DNA from 3 places in the Pseudomonas sp. RP-B7 genome. Region 2 is predicted to be linked to each of the others. Evidence: riboswitches for the same ligand, from Rfam matches in the RefSeq annotation. Region 2 holds a riboswitch; each other region holds the start of a gene.

Region 1 (6,406 bases), on a different contig from region 2:
CGTTCCGCCGTTCTGGATTGGCGAGGGAGTTGTACCGTGCGCTGGAGGTGCTGGCGCACGCGCAGGGGGTGGAGGTGATGTACCTGCACACCCATCCGTTTCTGCCGGGTGCGATTGAGTTTTGGCGGCGGCAGGGGTTTGCGGTGGTGGACGTGGAAGCTGATCCGGTGTGGCAGACCACGCACATGCAGCGGCTGCTGTAGTGGCCTGAAGAAGCACCACTGGACTCCCCGTGTTTAGTTGGAACGCAGCCGCAGTATCTGCGCGCCGTCGAACGGGTCTGTGAGGTAGTGCGCCTGCACCCCGAATGTGTCTTGCAAACGCTGCGGCGTCAGCACTTCCAGCGGCTTGCCCAGCGCCACCAATCGCCCGTGGTCCAACACCGCCAGGCGATCACAGGTCAGCGCCTGGTTCAGGTCATGCAGGGCAATCAGCGTCGTCACCGGCAGCGCTTGCACGCCTTTCAAGATCGCCAGTTGATGCTGAATATCCAGGTGATTGGTCGGCTCATCCAGCAACAGGATCTGCGGCCGTTGCGCCAGGGCGCGGGCGATGTGCACGCGTTGGCGCTCGCCGCCGGAAAGGCTGCGCCAGGCGCGTTGGGCCAGGTGGGTGGCGTCCACGTCGTGCAGGGCTTGGCGCACGATGGCGTCGTCTGCATCCGACCACGGGCTCAGCGCCGACAGCCACGGCGTGCGGCCCAGGGCCACGGCGTCGAACACGCGGATGGCGTCATCGGTGTCGGCCTGTTGCTCTACCACGGCCAACTGTTGCGCGATGCTGCGGCGCGACAGCTGCCCGAGGCGCTGGCCGCCCAGCAGCACGTCGCCACACGCCGGGGTACGCAACCCGGCGAGCAGCTTGAGCAGGGTGGATTTGCCGGAACCGTTCGGCCCGACGATACCGAGGGTCTCGCCCAGCTCCACTTCCAGGTGAATGTCGCGCAGCAACTCGGCTTCGCGCACCCTGAAGCCCAGGCCACGGCAACTGAGCACGCTCATCGCGCATTCCTCCGGCCGATCAGGATCAGCGCAAACACCGGCGCGCCTACCAGCGCGGTCACCACACCCACCGGGATCACCTGGCCCTTGATCAAGGTGCGCGACAGCACATCCGCGGCAATCAGGAACAACGCCCCCCCCAACGCGCTGGCCGGCAGCAGGCGCGAATGCCCGGTGCCGAGCAGCAGGCGCACGGCATGGGGGATCACCAAGCCGACAAAGCCGATGGAGCCGACAATCGACACCATCACCGCCGTCACCAACGCCGCGCAACCCACCAGCACAAATTGCACGCGGCGCACCGGGATGCCCAGGGACGCCGCCGAATCCGTGCCAAAGGTGAACGCATCCAGCGCCCGGCGATGCCACAGGCACACCGCCAACCCCACCAGCGCCACCGGCACCGCCAGCCACACCGACGGCCAGCGCACGCCGCTGAGGTTGCCCAGCAGCCAGAACATGATGCCGCGCGCCTGTTCGGAGCTGGCGGATTTGGTGATGAGGAATGCGGTGAGTGCGTTGAACAGCTGCGAACCGGCAATGCCGGCGAGGATGATCTGCCCGGTGCCGCTGGACGAGCCGCTGGCCCGCGCCAATAAAATCACCAGCGCAAACGCCGCCATCGCGCCGACAAACGCGCCAGCCGACAATGAAATCAAGCCGCCGCCCACCCCGATCAGCGCCACCAGCACCGCACCTGTCGAGGCGCCGGCGCTGATGCCCAGCAGGTACGGGTCGGCCAGCGGGTTGCGCAGCAGCGATTGCAGGATCACCCCGCAGGTCGCCAGCCCGGCACCGCAGGCGGCGGCGACCAGCGCGCGGGTCAGGCGGTAGTTCCACACTACGCCTTCGTCGATGGGGTCGAGCACGTAGCCGGCGCCCCACAGTTTATTGGCCAGCACCTGAAGTACGACCTGCGGCGAGATGGCGGTTTCGCCGATGGCCACGCCGGCGAGCACGGCGGCCAGGAGTAGGGCCAGGGCGAGGAGGGCACGAATCATTTCGGCAGGTCGTAGCCGTCGATGGCCGTGGCCAGTTGCTCAAGGCCGTCGAACATGCGGATGCTGGCCTGCAACGCCAGGGCGTCGAGGATGATGATGCGGTTGTTTTTTACCGCATCCATGTTGCGGGTGACCGGGTCGCTGCGCAGGAAGGCGAGTTTCTTTTCATGGTCGTCGGCAGGGTAGCGGCGGCGGTCCATGCGGGCGATGACGAGGAAGGTCGGGTTGGCCTTGGCGATGGTTTCCCAGCCCACGGCGGGCCATTCTTCATCGGACTGCACCACGTTGCGCAGGCCGAGGGTTTGCAGCATGAATTCGGGAATGCCCTTGTGCCCGGCGACATACGGGTCGCTGGCCAGCTCGGCGCTGGAGAACCACACCAGTGCGCTGGCCTGCTTGAGGCCCTTGCTCCGCACGGTGGCGACGGACTTGGCCAGGCGCGCCTTGAGTTCGTCGTTCAGCTGTTGACCGCGGTCCTGCACATCGAAGATCGCCGCCAGTTGGCTGATGCTTTTGTAGATGGTCTCGATGCGGAACGGCTCCAGCCGCGTGCCGTCGGCGCCCACCAGGTTGTCCTTGCCTTCGCAGTCGGAGGGCAGCAGGTAGGTGGGGATCTGCAGTTCGTGGAATTGCTCACGGGTGCCGACCACGCCTTGTGCGCCGACCACCCATTCCAGCTCGGCGGCCACCAACTGCGGGCGCTTGGCGATCACGGCTTCGAAGCTCGGCTCATTGTCGGCCAGGCGTTCGATGCGCTCGTTCTGTGCCTTGAACTGCGGCAGCACACTGTTGAACCACAGTGAGGTGCCGACCACTTTGTCGCCCACGCCCAACGCATAAAGCATCTCGGTGGCGGCCTGGCCGATGGTCACGCTGCGCGCCGGCGCTTGCTGGAAGGTGAGGGTGCTGCCGCAGTTTTCCAGGGTCAGCGGGTAGTCAGTCGGCGCGGCGTGGGCCAGGGCACAAACACTCAGGCCGGTGAGCAGGGCGGTAATGCGTGGCAGCATGGGGCAATCTCCGTTGGGACCGTACAGGGAGCTGGGGCGGTACGGTAGTGGAAATACAGCCATGAACGCTGCCGGTCCGGCAGGCCAGGGATGCCCTTCCCGGACACCCCGCCGGTTGGTGATAACGCTTGGCCGGCAGGTCTCCTGACTGATGCGTCATCGCCACGCTCCGGCCTTCCCGGACAGCGTCCAGTGGCAGTGGGGAGCAGGCTCAGCACCTACAGTTGCGGGGGCAGTTCCGATTGGCGCGGGTGGCCGCGCTTCGGATTCCCTATTAGTCCCGTTGGGGAACCGGCGCGGTATGGTAGTCGATCTTGGACGTGAGGGCGCGTGTCTCTTATGATGCGCGGCCACGGAACCGCCCCATACAAGGAAAATACAGTGAAACGTTTAGTCGCCCTCGCCCTGATCACCCTGCTCGCCGGTTGTGCGACCCAGGGTAAAAGCGAATCGCAGATTTTCGACGAGGCCGCCACTGCCCATGTCATGTCGCTGCCTGCCGGCGCCAACAAGGTGCGTTTGCACAGCGTCAAGATCGCCAGCCATGGTGTGATCGGCGACATGCTGGCGACTGTCCTGGGCGGCGGCGCGAATGCCGGCCAACTCAGGCAAGAACTGCTCAACGCCCAGCGCCTGGGCGACAGTGGGTTCTTGATCATTGGGGCGCGCAGTTCAATCGACGTGGCGGTTGTTGAGAACGCCTGCGAAGGCCTCGGTTTGCAGGGGATGAATATCTACTACGCGGGCAGTGAGGCGCAGCAGGACAAAGTGCGCCACGCGGTTGAACAGGCCCGGGCGCAATTTCACTTCATCAATACCCAGTGACCAACGGTCTGTAGTGAGCGGGCTTGCCCCGCGCCGGGTGGCGAAGCCGCCCCAAACCCAGGCACCTCGGTCTTTCTGATACACCGGGTTGTCTGGATTTGGGGCGGCTTCGCCACCCAGCGCGGGGCAAGGGTGTTAGCCCGGCCGGGGGGTTATTTGCGGTCCAGCCACACGGTCTGCGCGTTGCAGAATTCCCGCACGCCGAAGTGTGACAGTTCACGGCCAAAGCCGCTTTTCTTGATCCCGCCAAACGCCACCCGAGGGTCGGACACGCTGAAGGCGTTGACGAAAATCCCGCCGGTTTCCAGGCGGTTGGCTAGATCCCGCGCCTTCGCCGCGTCGGTGGTGAAGATGCTCGCGGTCAGGCCGAACTCGCTGTCATTCGCCAGCGCTACCGCGTGGTCGGCGTCGCGGGCGGTGATGATCGAGGCTACCGGGCCGAACAGTTCCTGTTTGAACGAGGTCATCTGGTCGGTGACGCCTGCCAGTACGGTCGGCTCATAGTAGTTGCCGGCACCGGCGACCTTATGGCCGCCCAGTAGCAGGGTCGCGCCTTCTTCAAGAGTCGCCTGGACCTGGCCGTGCAGCTCGTCGCGCAGGTCGAAGCGGGCCATCGGGCCGATGTACGTGGCGGCGGATGTCGGGTCGCCCATCACCAGGGCACGGCTGGCCGCGAGGAATTTGGCGGTAAAGGCTTCGGCCACGCCGGCTTCGATGATCAGACGCTTGGCAGCGGCGCAGACTTGCCCGCTGTTCTGGAAGCGTCCAATCACGGCGGCTTGCACCGCGGCGTCAAGGTCGGCGTCGTTGAGCACGATGAACGGGTCGGAGCCGCCCAGTTCCAGCACACACTTTTTCAGCGCGGCACCGGCCTGGGAGCCGATGGCCATACCGGCGCGCACGCTGCCGGTGAGGGTGACGGCGGCGATGCGCGGGTCGGCGATGGCTTTGGATACGCCGTCGGTCGTCACGTTGATCACTTCGAACAGGCCTTCAGCAAAGCCGGCTTTTTTGAATGCCTGCTGCATCAGGTAGGCGCTGCCCATCACGTTCGGCGCGTGCTTGAGCACGTAGGTGTTGCCGGCGAGCATTGTCGGCACGGCGCCGCGCAGCACTTGCCAGACCGGGAAGTTCCACGGCATCACCGCGAGGATCGGGCCCAGTGGGCGGTATTCGATATGGGCGCTGCCGTTGTCCACCAGGGTCGGCTCCGGGGCGAGCATGGCCGGGCCCTGGGCGGCGTACCAGTCACTGAGCTGGGCGCATTTTTCGATTTCGGCGCGGGCCTGGGCGATGGGCTTGCCCATTTCCAGGGTGATCATCTGCGCCATCTCTTCGGCTTGTTCGCGCAGGGCGGCGGCCAGGGCCAGCAGCCGTTCGGCGCGCTGGCTGAGCGGCTGGTGGCGCCAGGTGCGGAAGGCAGCGGTGGCACGGTCGAGGGCGGCGTTCAGCTGCGACTCGCTTTCATACGGGTAGCTGCCGACCGTTTCACCGTTGGCCGGGTTGATCGAGAGGGCGTGGGTAGTTGCGTTCATGGCACCGTCCTGCGCAAGGGATAAGTTGAGTTCAGGTTACGGGGCTGGTTCTTTTCTGGAAACTGAATAATATTGAGCAATACATTCACGATTGGAGAATGACTTGGATCTGGTGCAGCTGGAAATCTTCAAGGCCGTTGCCGAGCAAGGCAGCATCAGCGCCGCCGCGCAGTTGATTCATCGGGTGCCGTCGAACCTGACCACCCGCATCAAGCAACTGGAGCTGGACCTGGGCGTGGAACTGTTCATCCGCGAGAAAAGCCGCCTGCGCTTGTCACCGGCCGGCTGGAATTTCCTCGGTTATGCGCGGCGCATTCTCGATCTGGTGCAGGAGGCCCGCGCCACGGTGGCGGGGGAGGAGCCCCAGGGTGCGTTTGCCCTGGGCTCGCTGGAGAGTACGGCGGCGGTGCGCATCCCGGCGTTGCTCGCGGCGTATAACCAGAAACACACCAAGGTCGAGCTGGACCTGAGCACCGGACCGTCGGGCACCATGATTGAAGGCGTGCTATCGGGGCGCCTGGCGGCGGCGTTTGTCGATGGGCCGGTGTTGCACGCGACCCTGGAAGGCGTGGCGGTGTTTGAGGAGGAAATGGTGGTGATCGCGCCGCTGCATCACGCGCCCATCACCCGGGGCCAGGATGTGAATGGCGAGAATATCTACACGTTCCGCTCGAACTGCTCGTACCGGCATCATTTCGAACGTTGGTTTTCCCAGGACGGTGCGGTGCCGGGGAAGATTTTCGAGATCGAGTCGTATCACGGCATGTTGGCTTGCGTCAGCGCCGGTGCGGGCTTGGCGCTGATGCCGCGCAGCATGTTGGAAAGCATGCCGGGGTTTGCGGCGGTGAGTGTGTGGCCGTTGACGGACAAATTCCGGGTGCTGCACACCTGGCTGATCTGGCGGCGGGGCACGGTGTCGCAGAGCCTCAACAGCTTTGTGAAGCTGCTGCAAGAGCGCGTTCTAGAGCCAACATAGATCAGGTGTGGGAGCTGGCTTGCCTGCGATGCAGGCGACGCGATCGTCCTGCATGACCGAG
Region 2 (6,406 bases):
GCCGCCCAATTCGACACCCAGCGCACCAGCGCCGGCCGCCATCACCGGGCCGGCGTTGGGGCTGTCCCACGTCGGGCCCTGGGTACGCCAGCACTTCAACGCCAGGCGGGTTTTGCCCAGCAACGCGTAGGTCAATGCCACCAGGCGCGCAGGAATATAGTTCAGCACGTCGTCGATCTTGGCCGCCGCCCAACCGAAACGTTCGAAGCGTTCGTTGCGATAGCCCCACATGGCGTCGAGGGTGTTGCTCAGGCGGTACAGCACCACGCCCGGCACACCGGCAACGACAAACCAGAACAGCGCGGCGAATACCGCGTCGCTGCCGTTCTCCAGTACCGACTCGGTGGCGGCGCGGGCGACTTCGGTACGGTCCAGTTCGCTGGTCTGACGGCTGACAAGGTAACTCACACGTTTTCGCGCTTCGTCCAGGTCATCACTGCGCAGCGCCTGGGCGACCGGGATCACGTGCTCGCCAAGGCTGCGCATGCCGAGGGCGCAGTACAACGCCAGGATCTCCAAGATCCAGCCGATATACGGCGCCCACGACAAAGCCGTGGCCAGCAGGGTCAACGGCACCACGGCGATAAACCACGCGGTCACGCCATGGCTGCGCCAGCCCCGGCCACCGCTGTTGAAGCGTTGCTCGATGCGCCCGGCGAAATTGCCGAACGCCACCAGCGGATGCCAGCGCCTGGGTTCGCCCAGCAGCGCATCCAGCGCGACTGCGGCGACACACAGCAAGGCCACACTCATTGACTCACTCCCCAAGAATTTTCGTACAGCATGTCACTCAGCGGCCGCGGCTCGGTCCAGCCTTCGAGTTGCAACATCGGCGCCGGGTAGAACGCAGCGACCGGGCCCAGGCACAGCACGGCCAGGGGTTTGGCGCCGGGCGGCAGGCCCAGCAGGTCGGCCAGGGCCTGGGGCTCGAACAGCGAGACCCAGCCCATGCCCAGGCCTTCGACGCGGGCAGCCAGCCACAGGTTCTGGATGGCACAGGACAGCGAGGCCATGTCCATTTCCGGCAAGGTGCGACGACCGAAGATGTGGCGCTCGCGGTCGTCCATCAGCGCTGCTACCAATACCTCGGCGCAATCGTGGATGCCTTCGACCTTGAGCTTCATGAATTCGTCGGAGCGCTCGCCCAGGGCTTCGGCGGTGCGGATGCGTTCTTCTTCCACCAGTTGCTGGATTTGCCCACGCAGTTGGCGGTCGCTGATACGGATGAAGCGCCAGGGTTGCATCAGGCCGACGCTGGGCGCCTGGTGTGCGGCCTGGAGCAGGCGCTGCAGCAGTTCAGGCGCGACGGTGCCGCCGCTGAAGTGGCGCATGTCGCGGCGTTCGGCGATGGCGCGGTAGACGGCCTGGCGGTCGGCCTCTGGGAAGGCGTTGTCGGTCATGGCCTCTTCGCGGGCAAGCCCGCTCCCACATTGGATTGGGTTTCGACGCGATCCCCTGTGGGAGCTGGCTTGCCTGCGATAGCGCCCTCCCGGTCTGGCGCAAACAGTGCCGCCACCGCCGCCGGATTCGACGGAAAGTAAAAGTGCACGTAGGAAGCCGTCATCCGCCCCTGTCGGAAAACCGCCTCGGCACCACGCCCACCGTTGGGGCTCACGCCACGGGCAATCGGCGTGCAGTCGGTGCTGGTCAGGGAGTGGTGATAGGTGTGACCGCGCAATGTGCCTTCCGGCAGTTCGACATTTTGCAGGGCCAGGGCGGCCAGTTTCTTTTGCATCACGGCATCGCCCTGCAGCAGACCGAGCAACTCGGCGCGCTGGCCGTCGACATCGGTGAGCGAGTCCAGCAGGTACAACATGCCGCCGCACTCGGCGAGCAGTGGTTTGCCAGCAGCGTGATGGGCACGGATCGCATCGAGCATCGCGGTGTTTTCCGACAGCGCCTGGTGATGCAATTCCGGGTAACCACCCGGCAGATACAGGCTGTCGGCGTCAGGCAATTGGCGGTCATGGATCGGCGAGAAGAAGTGCAACTCGGCGCCCATCGCCCGCAACAGATCGAGGCTGGCGCCGTAGGTGAAGGCGAAGGCTTCGTCGCGAGCCACGGCAATGCGTACGCCGTTGAGCAACGGCTCGGCCTCAATGATCTGCGGCGCAGCGAACGTCACCGGCGGCGGCAATGCGACTTCGCAACTGCTGCCCAGGGCTTGGGCGGCGGCATCGAGGCGCAGGTCGAGGTCATTCAGTTCGCTGGCTTGTACCAGGCCCAGGTGGCGGCTGGGCAATTCGATCCCGGTCTCGCGGGACAGCGCCCCGTACCAGCGCAGGCCTTCGGTCAGACTGCCTTCGAGCAATTGTGCGTGGCGCAGCGTGCCCACGCGGTTGGCCAGCACGCCGGCGAACGGCAGGTCCGGCTGATAACGCGCCAGGCCCAGCGCGAGGGCGCCGAAGGTCTGGGCCATGGCGGTGCCGTCGATCACACCGAGCACCGGCACGCCAAAGTGGCGCGCCAGGTCAGCGCTGGACGGCGTGCCGTCGAACAGGCCCATCACGCCTTCAATGAGGATCAGGTCTGCCTCGCCGGCGGCTTCCCACAACAGGCGACGACTTTCCTGCTCTCCCACCATCCACATGTCCAATTGATACACCGGCGCACCACTGGCGCGCTCGTGGATCATCGGGTCGAGAAAGTCCGGCCCGCATTTGAACACGCGCACCTTGCGCCCCAGGTTGCGGTGCAAACGGGCGAGCGCGGCGGTGACGGTGGTTTTGCCCTGGCCGGACGCCGGTGCGGCGATCAAGACGGCCGGGCAATGACGGGGCTGATTCAAAGTTCGACGCCCTTCTGTGCCTTGATACCGGCCTGGAACGCGTGCTTGAGCATGCCCATTTCGGTGACGGTGTCGCCCATTTCGATCAGCTCGGGCTTGGCGCCACGGCCGGTGACCACTACGTGTTGCATCGGCGGACGGGCTTGCAGGTCGCTGAGTACTTGGTCCAGATCGAGGTAGCCGTGTTTGAGGGCGATGTTCAGTTCGTCAAGGACGACAAGGCCGATGGTGGGATCTTGCAGCAGCTCGCGGGACACCGCCCAGGCGGCTTCGGCGGCGGCGATGTCACGTTGGCGGTCCTGGGTTTCCCAGGTGAAGCCTTCGCCCATGACGTGAAAACGCACTTGCTCAGGGAAGCGGCGGAAGAACAGCTCTTCGCCCGTGCTGTTGCGCCCCTTGATGAACTGCACCACACCGCACTGCATGCCGTGGCCCATGGCCCGAGCCAGCATGCCGAACGCAGAGCTGCTCTTGCCTTTGCCGTTGCCGGTGAGCACCAGCAGCAAACCGCATTCGTTGGGCGAGTTGGCGATGCGCTCGTCGATCACGGCTTTTTTGCGCAGCATGCGCGCCAGGTGGCGTTCGTCGCGTTCAGGGGAATCGGTCATGGCAGCTCTCCGTTGGGGCTGGACAAAAAACGGCGGGCAGGAAAAAGACAAAACAGACAGCCAAGCATCGCCCACCGTGATGCTGTTGGATGTTTCAGGCCGGTCTCCGGGCTCATGAGTGGCGATCGCCGACGCTGCGCCTTCCCATATCGCGGGGCGATACAGTGGCAGAAAGCAGGGTCTTGACTCATTTACCGTTGCGGGGGCAGCGCCGGGATCGCGGCAGCACTGTGTACAAGTGCGCTCACTCACCGGCTTCCCTGTTTCACTCGGTCGACCCGTGGGTCACAGAGCACCTGGAACAAGTCGCGAAGGGTAGAGGGTTGGGGGTGGAGCGTCAATTAAAGCCGGCTTCGCACTTGAACCATCGGACCGCTGCATGCCTCTACCCTTGCAGGTACCCAGGAGAAAAACATGCACAAGACCCGACTTGCCCTACTGATCATGTTCGCAGGCGCCCTCGCCGCCTGCGGTGAAAGTTCGACCTTGCAAGTGTCTGACGGAACCGGGCCTTCCCCCAAGCTACCGGAGCCGAACAAGACCCTGATCCCCACGGTAAACATCGCGCCAGCCATCGGCTGGCCTGCGGGTGCGAAGCCAACTCCCGCCGCGGGCACCCAGGTGGCGGCGTTTGCCGAGGGCCTGGACCACCCGCGCTGGCTGTATGTGCTGCCCAATGGCGACGTACTGGTGGCAGAAACCAATGCGCCGCCCAAACCCGATGACTCAAAGGGCATTCGTGGCTGGGTGATGGAAAAGGTCATGGGCCGAGCCGGTGCAGGTGTGCCTAGCCCGAACCGCATCACGTTGCTGCGCGATGCCGACCACGATGGCATCGCCGAGACCCGGACAGTATTTCTTGAAAACCTCAATTCGCCCTTCGGCATGACCCTGGTGGGCAATGATCTGTATGTGGCGGACTCGGACAAGCTGCTGCGCTTCCCCTACCAACCGGGAGCAACCGCGATCAAGGCAGCCGGTACCAAGGTGGTCGACCTACCCGGCGGCAGCATCAACCACCACTGGACCAAGAACGTGGTGGCGAGCAAAGACGGCCGCAAGCTGTATGTAAGCGTAGGCTCCAACAGCAACGTTGGTGAAAACGGCCTGCAGGCAGAAGAAGGCCGGGCGGCGATCTGGGAAGTAGACCGCGCCAGCGGCCAGCACCGCATTTTCGCCTCGGGCCTGCGCAACCCTAACGGCATGGCCTGGGAACCACAAAGCGGCAAGCTGTGGACGGCGGTGAACGAGCGCGATGAAATCGGTAGCGACCTGGTGCCGGACTACATCACCTCGGTTCAGGATGGCGCCTTCTATGGCTGGCCGTTCAGCTACTACGGACAGCATGTGGATGCGCGAGTCAATCCGCAAAACCTCGACCTGGTGGCCAAGGCGATTGCACCATACTACGCCGTAGGCCCGCATACCGCCTCGCTGGGACTGACGTTTGCCGAGAACAGCAAATTGCCCGCCCCCTTCACGAATGGCGCATTCATCGGCCAGCATGGTTCGTGGAATCGCAAGCCCCACAGTGGCTACAAGGTGATCTTCGTACCGTTCGAGGCTGGCCAGCCCAAGGGACAGCCGGTGGATGTGCTGACCGGGTTCCTCGACAAAGATGAGAAAGCCATGGGCCGGCCGGTGGGCGTGGTGATTGATCAGCAGGGGGATTTGCTGGTGGCAGATGATGTGGGAAATAAGGTGTGGCGGGTGTCGGCGGCTAAGTAGACAGGCTTCAGACCACCACAAAACCCATGTGGGAGCGGGCTTGCTCGCGAAGGCGGTGTGTCAGTCACAGATGTGTGGTCTGATCCGGCGCCTTCGCGAGCAAGCCCGCTCCCACACAAGCCCGCTCCCACATTCAGATCTCTGTCAGCTCAGGGATTACGTGCCAGATTCCCTGGCAACACGCGCTTGGCGCTCAGGTAAGCATTCTGCCAATACGCCTTGGACAAGGTGTCCAGCTTCACCGTGCCGCCGGTTTGCGGCGCGTGCACGAAGCGGCCCTCGCCCACATAGATGCCGGCATGGCTGACCTGTGAGCCGCCGCCGGTGGCAAAGAACAGCAGATCACCGGTTTGCAGGTTCTCTTCACTCACATCCTGGGCGCGCATCACGATCAGTTCGCGGGTGGTGCGTGGCAGGGAGATGCCGGCCGCATCGCGGTAGACAAAACCGATCAGGCCGCTGCAATCAAAGCCTGAGTCCGGCGTGTTGCCGCCCCAGCGATAAGGCGTACCGACCAGGCCGAGCGCGCGAAAGAGCACGTCTTCGGCGACAGGCGAGAAATTCTGGGTGGAATAGTTGAACACCGGCTTGGGCTTCACCGCTACGGGAGCGGGCGGTGGACGGCTGGCGCAGGCGCTGAGGAGCGCGGCGCAAACAATAAGAATCAGGCGGGCCGAGGTCGACATGTGCAGAACAATCCTGGTCTGGATGCGGCTTTCGCTGCCGAACGCTGAAAACCAGAACGCGCAAGCAGAGCTCGCGCGTACGGTTTACAACAATATCCAGGGATTCTAGCGCTTACACGTCAAACTTCAAGTATCACTTTAAGTTTACTTGCTAGCGGTAACCGTCGTCGGGGCCATGGCGAGTGCACGCTTGGCTTCGATGAAGGTTTTGCTCCAGTAGCTATCGCCCAGGTTGTCGACTCGGACACCGCCACTGCGACGGCTGCTGGAGTGGATAAACTGGTTATCGCCCAGGTAGATACCGGCATGGCTTACGCGACCACGGCCAGCAGTACTAAAGAAAAGCAGATCACCGGGCTTGAGGTTGTTGCGTGCGACCAACGGTGCATTCACGTTGATCATTTCGCGAGTGGAGCGTGGCAGGTTCATGCCAGCTTCTTCACGAAACAGGTAGCCGATGAAGCCGCTGCAGTCGAAACCGGCTTCAGAGGTACCACCGAAACGGTAACGGGTACCGATCAGGGACATGCCGCGTTCGAGAATGCTGTCGGCCAGGACTGGAAGCTGGTAAGGCTTGTTGCCGGAGAAGGCGCCCA
Region 3 (6,406 bases), on a different contig from region 2:
CAACTTGAGGATGTCCTTTTGCAGCTCGAGGGCGCGGCGAGGATCGAGCAGTTGCGCTTCGTAATACTCGTCCGCCAGCAGTTCCAGGTCGCGCAATGGGCCGTAGGTTTCGGCACGGGTCAGCGGCGGCATCAGGTGGTCGATGATCACCGCCTGGGTGCGGCGTTTGGCCTGGGCACCCTCGCCCGGATCGTTGACGATAAACGGGTAGATATTCGGCAACGGCCCCAGCAGCGCATCGGGCCAGCAGTTTTCCGACAGGCCAACGCCCTTGCCCGGCAGCCATTCCAGGTTGCCGTGCTTGCCCACATGGATCACGCCGTGGGCGCCATAGGTGTGACGCAGCCAGAAGTAGAACGCCAGGTAGCCATGAGGCGGCACCAGATCGGGATCGTGGTACACCGCGCTGGCGTCCACCTGATAACCCCGCGCAGGCTGGATGCCGACGAAAGTCAGGCCCAGGCGCAGGCCGGCGATCATCATGCGGCCGTCGCGGAACATCGGATCGTTATGGGGCGCGCCCCAACGCTCAATAACCGCCTGGCGATTGGCTTCGGGCAGGCGTTTGAACATCACCTCATAGTCGTCCAGGCCCAGGCTTTGGTGACAGGGACGCAGATCAATACTGTCGAGGTCGTTGGTGACGCCACCGAGCAGGTCATGGATCAGGGCCGTTCCACTCGGGGGCAATTCGGCGGGCAGCGGATACCCTTCGGCTTGCAGGGCACGCAGGATGTTCAGCGCCGCCGCCGGTGTGTCCAGGCCCACGCCGTTGCCGATACGGCCGTCGCGGGTCGGGTAGTTGGCGAGGATCAGCGCGATGCGTTTCTGCGCATTCGGTACCCGTGCCAATTCGACCCAACGGCGCGCCAGTTCGGCAACAAAATCCATGCGCTCGGGCGCGGCGCGGTAACACACCACATCCGACTGGCTGCGCTCACTGCGCCAGGCCAGATCCTTGAAGCTGATCGGCCGGCTGATGATGCGCCCGTCCAGCTCCGGCAAGGCAATGTGCATCGCCAAGTCGCGCGGGCCCAGGCCCTGTTCACTGGCCTGCCAGCCCGGCTCGTTGTCTTGGGCGCAAATCGCCTGGATCACCGGGATATTGCGGCGAAACGGGCGCAAATGCGGCGCTTCCGGACTGGATTGGGCAAACCCGGTGGTGTTCAGGATCAGCCCCGCGCCGACCTCATCGAGCAGGTCCTCGACAACCGTCAGGCAGCCGGGCTCTTTCAAACTGGCCACCGCTATCGGCAACGGGTTCAGGCCCGCAGCCTGCAAGCGTTGGCAAAACACATCGATAAAACCGGTATTGGCAGCCTGCAAGTGAGAGCGGTAGAACAGCACCGCGGCCACCGGAAACTCGGCCTGCCAATCCACCTGCCAGTCATTCAAACGGGGGTTGGCTTTGTGCGGGTGATAAATCGCCGTGCGCGGCAGGGTTTGCGGCTCGGCCCAGGCATAGTCGCGCCCCAGGTAAGCGCTGGCCAGGCAGCGATAGAAATCCAGCGCATTGCCCAAGCCACCCTGGCGCAGGAAGTGCCACAGGCGATCACGTTCTTGTGCGCCAACGGTGCTCAAACCGCTGAGTTCCGGGTCGGGGCGATCGTCGCCCGGCACCAGGATCAGTTGTACACCGCGTTCGGCCAGCTCCACCAGACGCTCGATACCGTAACGCCAATAGCCGATGCCACCATGCAGCGAGATCAGGATGACCTTGGCGTGGCGCAACACCTCGTCGACATACAGGTCGACCGAGGCGTGGTTCTGCACCTGCATGGGGTTGGCCAGGCGCAGGCTCGGGTAATCGTCGGGCAACTGCTGGGCCGCTTCGGCCAGCAGCGCCAGGCTGGAGTCGCCGCTGCACAGGATCACCAGTTCAGCGGGGGTTTGGCCAAGGTCGGCAATATTGTCGTCCGAGACGAAACCACCGGGCTGGGTCCTGAGCAGGTGCATGGGTTAAACGCTGAGCGCAGCGCGCAGTTGCGCTTCGAGACCCGCCGCATCGAGGTCCTGACCGATCAGTACCAGACGTGTGATGCGTGCTTCGTCGGCAGCCCAGGCGCGATCGAAGTGCTTATCGAAACGCGTGCCTACGCCCTGGATCAGCAGGCGCATCGGCTTGTTCGGGATCGCGGCGAAGCCTTTGACGCGCAGGATGCCGTGTTGCACCACCAACTGGGTCAGGGCGTCGAGCAAAAGCGCCTCGTCGGCTTGCGGCAGGTCGATGGAAATCGAGTCGAAGGCGTCGTGGTCGTGGTCGTCTTCACCTTCGTGGTGATGATCGTGATGGCTGTGGCGAGCGTCGATATGCTCTTCGGCGCCGGCGCCCAGGCCAATCAGCACGTCCAGCGGCAGACGGCCGCTGCTGGCTTCGATGATCTTCACGGCTGGCGGCAGTTCTTCGGCGACTTCCAGGCGCACACGGGCCAGGTCTTCCGGGCTGATCAGGTCGGATTTGTTGAGGATCACCAAGTCGGCGCTGGCCAGTTGGTCGGCGAACAACTCGTGCAGCGGCGATTCGTGGTCCAGGTTCGGGTCGAGTTTGCGCTGGGCGTCGACTTGGTCCGGGAATGCGGCGAAGGTGCCGGCGGCCACGGCTGGGCTATCGACCACGGTGATCACCGCGTCAACCGTGCAGGCGCTACGGATTTCCGGCCATTGGAAGGCTTGTACCAGGGGTTTTGGCAGAGCCAGGCCGGAGGTTTCAATGAGGATATGGTCGAGGTCGCCGCGCCGGGCAACCAGCTCGCGCATCACCGGGAAGAACTCTTCCTGCACGGTGCAGCACAGGCAGCCGTTGGCCAGCTCGTAGACACGGCCGTTGGCTTCTTCTTCGGTGCAACCGATGGAGCACTGCTTGAGGATTTCACCGTCAATGCCCAACTCGCCGAATTCGTTGACGATCACGGCGATGCGACGGCCCTGGGCGTTGTCGAGCATATGGCGCAGCAAGGTGGTTTTGCCCGAGCCAAGAAAGCCGGTAACGATGGTGACGGGGAGTTTGGCCAGTGTTTTCATCGGATGCCCTTGGGGGCGGGCATACGGGACGATAGGCCCTGCGACAGTGCGCAGCAGCGGATTTCGTCACCGGATCACCCCGCCCGGTTGAATTGAAAAATCGATTGCGAGGCAGGTCTCCTGGCTTGGGGCTTGCAGGTCTTGCGACCGGCGCTGGCTGCGCCTTCCCGCCTTGTCGGCAGTGGCGTGGCAGTCAACTGGACCCTTTACAGTTGCGGGGGCAGCCGCGGCTTGGACCGCGTTCCCTTCTTAGCTTCGGCCTGGGCCGAAGAACCTCGAGGGTGCAAGGCTACGCAGTGCTTGGGGGATGGTCAATGATGGGGTTGGGTTCGTGTACATATCCGTTATTTAGGTAACGGCGACTCCTTACGGCAGCTCACTTTAGGAAAGAGCCCAAAAGTAACCAAAGGGCTCTTGCCCCAACACTCGGCACCTCACCCAGGCTCGGTGCGCCCTTAATCCGACATGGATTTGGGCGGCCTGACAGCCGGCCTGATCGAGAAAGCGGGCGGGTTCCCCTGTGGGAGCTGGCTTGCCTGCGATGGCATCAACTGGGTGCGTCTGATGTACCGAGTCGCCTGCATCGCAGGCTAGCCAGATCCCACAGTCGAGGGTGAACACCATAAAAAATACCGGTCGGCTCTAAGGCCGCCGCGCTCTGGCTTTTGATCTCACTTGCCCCGTTAAACACGCTGGCCGAACGCAGGCTTGAATCCGTGGGCAACCCGGCAGGACGCCGGGTTAGCCGTCCTGGGCCAGGGATGGCCCATGACGGCGGCCCACGGATTCAAGCCGGAGTGAGGGCACACCGAGCCTAGGCGAGGTGCCGAGTGTTGGGGCAAGAGCCCTTTGGTTACTTTGGGGCTTTTCCAAAGTGACCCGCTGTAAGAGCGGAACCATAAGCGGCCGTTACCGAAGAAACGGATATGTACACCACCACCACCACCACCAAAAACCACATCCCAATTGACTCCCCTCCCACCCCCATGCTCTCCTACACATCTTGTTTCGGGTGCCCTGCAAAGGGTGAAACGGGAAACCGGTGACTCATGTACGCATGACAGTCCGGTGCTGCCCCCGCAACGGTAAGCGAGCGAAACGTCATATCCACTGTGCCCAAGGCATGGGAAGGCGACGTTTTCAGGCATTGAGCCCCTCGCAAGCCCGGAGACCGGCCCGAAAAAATCAGATAACAAACCCGCGGTGGGCGGGCGCTGTTCAGAACCCTGCGTGCCTGGCTCGCGGGGTTTTCATGCGCTCGTTTCACCCAGACACCTGAAAGGGACGCGCCATGTCGATCATCAGCAGCACCTCGCACTCCGCCAGCCGCACCTCTACCCTGAGCCAACGCCTGACCGCCGCCATCGGTGCGTCGATCCTCGGCGCGTGCCTGGTGTATTTCGCCGGTTTCTCGCATATCGAGGCGGTGCACAACGCTGCCCACGATACCCGCCACAGCGCCGCGTTCCCGTGCCATTGAGACCTGCCGACATGATCAAGCGTATTGCGCAAACCGCAGGGTTCACCGGACTTTTGGCCGCCCTGCTGCTGACCCTGCTGCAAAGTTTCTGGGTCGCCCCGCTGATTTTGCAGGCGGAAACCTTTGAAAAAGCCCCTGCCGAGGTGATGCACGAGCATACCGCCGGCACCGCTGCCCATACCCACGACGCCGAAGCCTGGGAGCCGGAAGACGGCTGGCAGCGCGTGCTCTCTACCACAGGTGGCAACCTGGTAGTGGCGGTCGGTTTCGCACTGATGCTCGCCGGCCTGTACACCCTGCGCGCGCCAACCCGCACCGCCCAAGGGCTGCTGTGGGGGCTGGCTGGTTACGCGACCTTCGTACTGGCACCGACCCTGGGGTTGCCGCCTGAGCTACCGGGCACGGCTGCCGCCGACCTCGCACTGCGCCAGACGTGGTGGATCGGTACCGCAGCGTCCACCGCCGCCGGTATCGCGCTGATCGTATTCGGTCGCAACTGGCTGCTCAAAGCACTGGGGGCGGCAATCCTGGTGGTTCCCCACGTGATTGGCGCACCGCAACCGGAAGTGCATTCGATGCTGGCACCAGAAGCGCTGGAAGCGCAGTTCAAGATCGCATCGCAGTTGACCAACGTGGCGTTCTGGCTGGCTCTGGGCCTGATCAGCGCCTGGCTGTTCCGCCGCAACCGTGACGATCAATACTCGGCATGACCCTGGTGGTCGGCCTGGGCTGCCAGCGGGGTTGTGATGTTCACACCCTGCTGAGCCTGTTCGACGCCGCCCTCGCCGAGGGTGGTATCGAGCGCCGGCACGTTACGGCCTTGGCGAGTATTGATCGCAAACGTGATGAACCCGGATTACTCGCCCTGGCCGCGCTGTTGAACCTGCCACTGCACTGCTTCAGCGCGGCCGGGCTAGGGGTTTATGCCGACCGCCTGAGCCACAGATCCGCTGTCGCTTTCGCCCATACCGGCTGTTACGGCATCGCCGAAAGCGCCGCCCTGGCACTGGCCGAGCACCTCACTGGCGCCCCTGCGCGCCTGCTGATCACCCGCAAAAAAACCTCCCAGGCCACCTTTGCGTTGGCTTGCGCCGACTAAAATCCCGATAATCGCCCTTCCCGATCATGAGCAATCTTCATGCTCGCCCGCTTTTCAACAGGAATTCCCCATGACCGTCTACTTCATCGGCGCAGGCCCCGGCGACCCGGAATTGATCACCGTAAAAGGCCAGCGGCTGATCCGCAGTTGCCCGGTGATCATCTACGCCGGCTCCCTGGTGCCAGCGGCGGTTTTGGAAGGTCACCAGGCAGGAATCGTCGTCAACAGCGCTGAGTTGCATCTGGAACAGATCATCGAACTGATCAAAACCGCCCACGCCAAAGGCCAGGATGTGGCACGCGTGCACTCCGGCGATCCGAGCCTGTATGGCGCGATTGGCGAGCAGATCCGCTGTTTGCGCGAGCTGGGCATCCCTTTCCAGATCATCCCTGGCGTCACCGCCGTGGCCGCCTGCGCGGCGCTACTGGAGACCGAACTGACGCTTCCGGACATCGCCCAGAGCGTCATCCTGACCCGTTATGCGGATAAGACCAGCATGCCCCCCGGCGAGGACTTCGACAGCCTTGCGCGGCACGGCACGACCATGGCGATTCACCTGGGGGTCAACCATCTGGAGAAAATCGTCGCTGAACTGCTGCCGCACTATGGCGCTGATTGCCCGATTGCGGTGGTGCACCGGGCGACGTGGCCGGATCAGGATTGGGCGGTCGGGACCTTGAGTAACATTGCCGAGAAGGTCGCAGCCAAGGGGTTTCGGCGTACCGCACTGATTGTGGTGGGCCGGGTGTTGGCCAGTGACAGTTTCAGCGAGTCGTCGCTGTACCGGGCAGGCCACGCACACCTTT

What was found. Region 2 has a riboswitch for cobalamin ahead of cobO (cob(I)yrinic acid a,c-diamide adenosyltransferase). Riboswitches for the same ligand answer to the same signal wherever they lie in the genome.
Region 1: linked by a shared signal. The riboswitch ahead of OPU96_RS20600 (ABC transporter substrate-binding protein) and the one ahead of cobO (cob(I)yrinic acid a,c-diamide adenosyltransferase) in region 2 are both predicted to bind cobalamin.
Region 3: linked by a shared signal. The riboswitch ahead of cobW (cobalamin biosynthesis protein CobW) and the one ahead of cobO (cob(I)yrinic acid a,c-diamide adenosyltransferase) in region 2 are both predicted to bind cobalamin.

The regions. Positions count from the first base shown of each region.
Region 1 covers NZ_JAPFHC010000024.1:82,314-88,719, forward strand. The annotation lists gene OPU96_RS20585 (GNAT family N-acetyltransferase) at 1-203, shown strand, start outside; gene OPU96_RS20590 (ABC transporter ATP-binding protein) at 237-1,001, opposite strand; gene OPU96_RS20595 (FecCD family ABC transporter permease) at 998-2,002, opposite strand; gene OPU96_RS20600 (ABC transporter substrate-binding protein) at 1,999-3,009, opposite strand; cobalamin riboswitch at 3,127-3,320, opposite strand; gene OPU96_RS20605 (hypothetical protein) at 3,391-3,834, shown strand; gene OPU96_RS20610 (aldehyde dehydrogenase family protein) at 3,987-5,369, opposite strand; gene ptrR (putrescine utilization regulator PtrR) at 5,473-6,345, shown strand.
Region 2 covers NZ_JAPFHC010000002.1:167,015-173,420, forward strand. The annotation lists gene cbiB (adenosylcobinamide-phosphate synthase CbiB) at 1-753, opposite strand, end outside; gene bluB (5,6-dimethylbenzimidazole synthase) at 750-1,400, opposite strand; gene OPU96_RS03575 (cobyrinic acid a,c-diamide synthase CobB) at 1,397-2,788, opposite strand; gene cobO (cob(I)yrinic acid a,c-diamide adenosyltransferase) at 2,785-3,396, opposite strand; cobalamin riboswitch at 3,477-3,711, opposite strand; gene OPU96_RS03585 (PQQ-dependent sugar dehydrogenase) at 3,811-5,124, shown strand; gene OPU96_RS03590 (C40 family peptidase) at 5,274-5,810, opposite strand; gene OPU96_RS03595 (C40 family peptidase) at 5,955-6,406, opposite strand, start outside.
Region 3 covers NZ_JAPFHC010000001.1:544,328-550,733, forward strand. The annotation lists gene cobN (cobaltochelatase subunit CobN) at 1-1,956, opposite strand, end outside; gene cobW (cobalamin biosynthesis protein CobW) at 1,960-3,021, opposite strand; cobalamin riboswitch at 3,115-3,314, opposite strand; cobalamin riboswitch at 4,015-4,215, shown strand; gene OPU96_RS02370 (CbtB domain-containing protein) at 4,313-4,501, shown strand; gene OPU96_RS02375 (CbtA family protein) at 4,513-5,211, shown strand; gene OPU96_RS02380 (cobalamin biosynthesis protein) at 5,208-5,600, shown strand; gene cobM (precorrin-4 C(11)-methyltransferase) at 5,671-6,406, shown strand, end outside.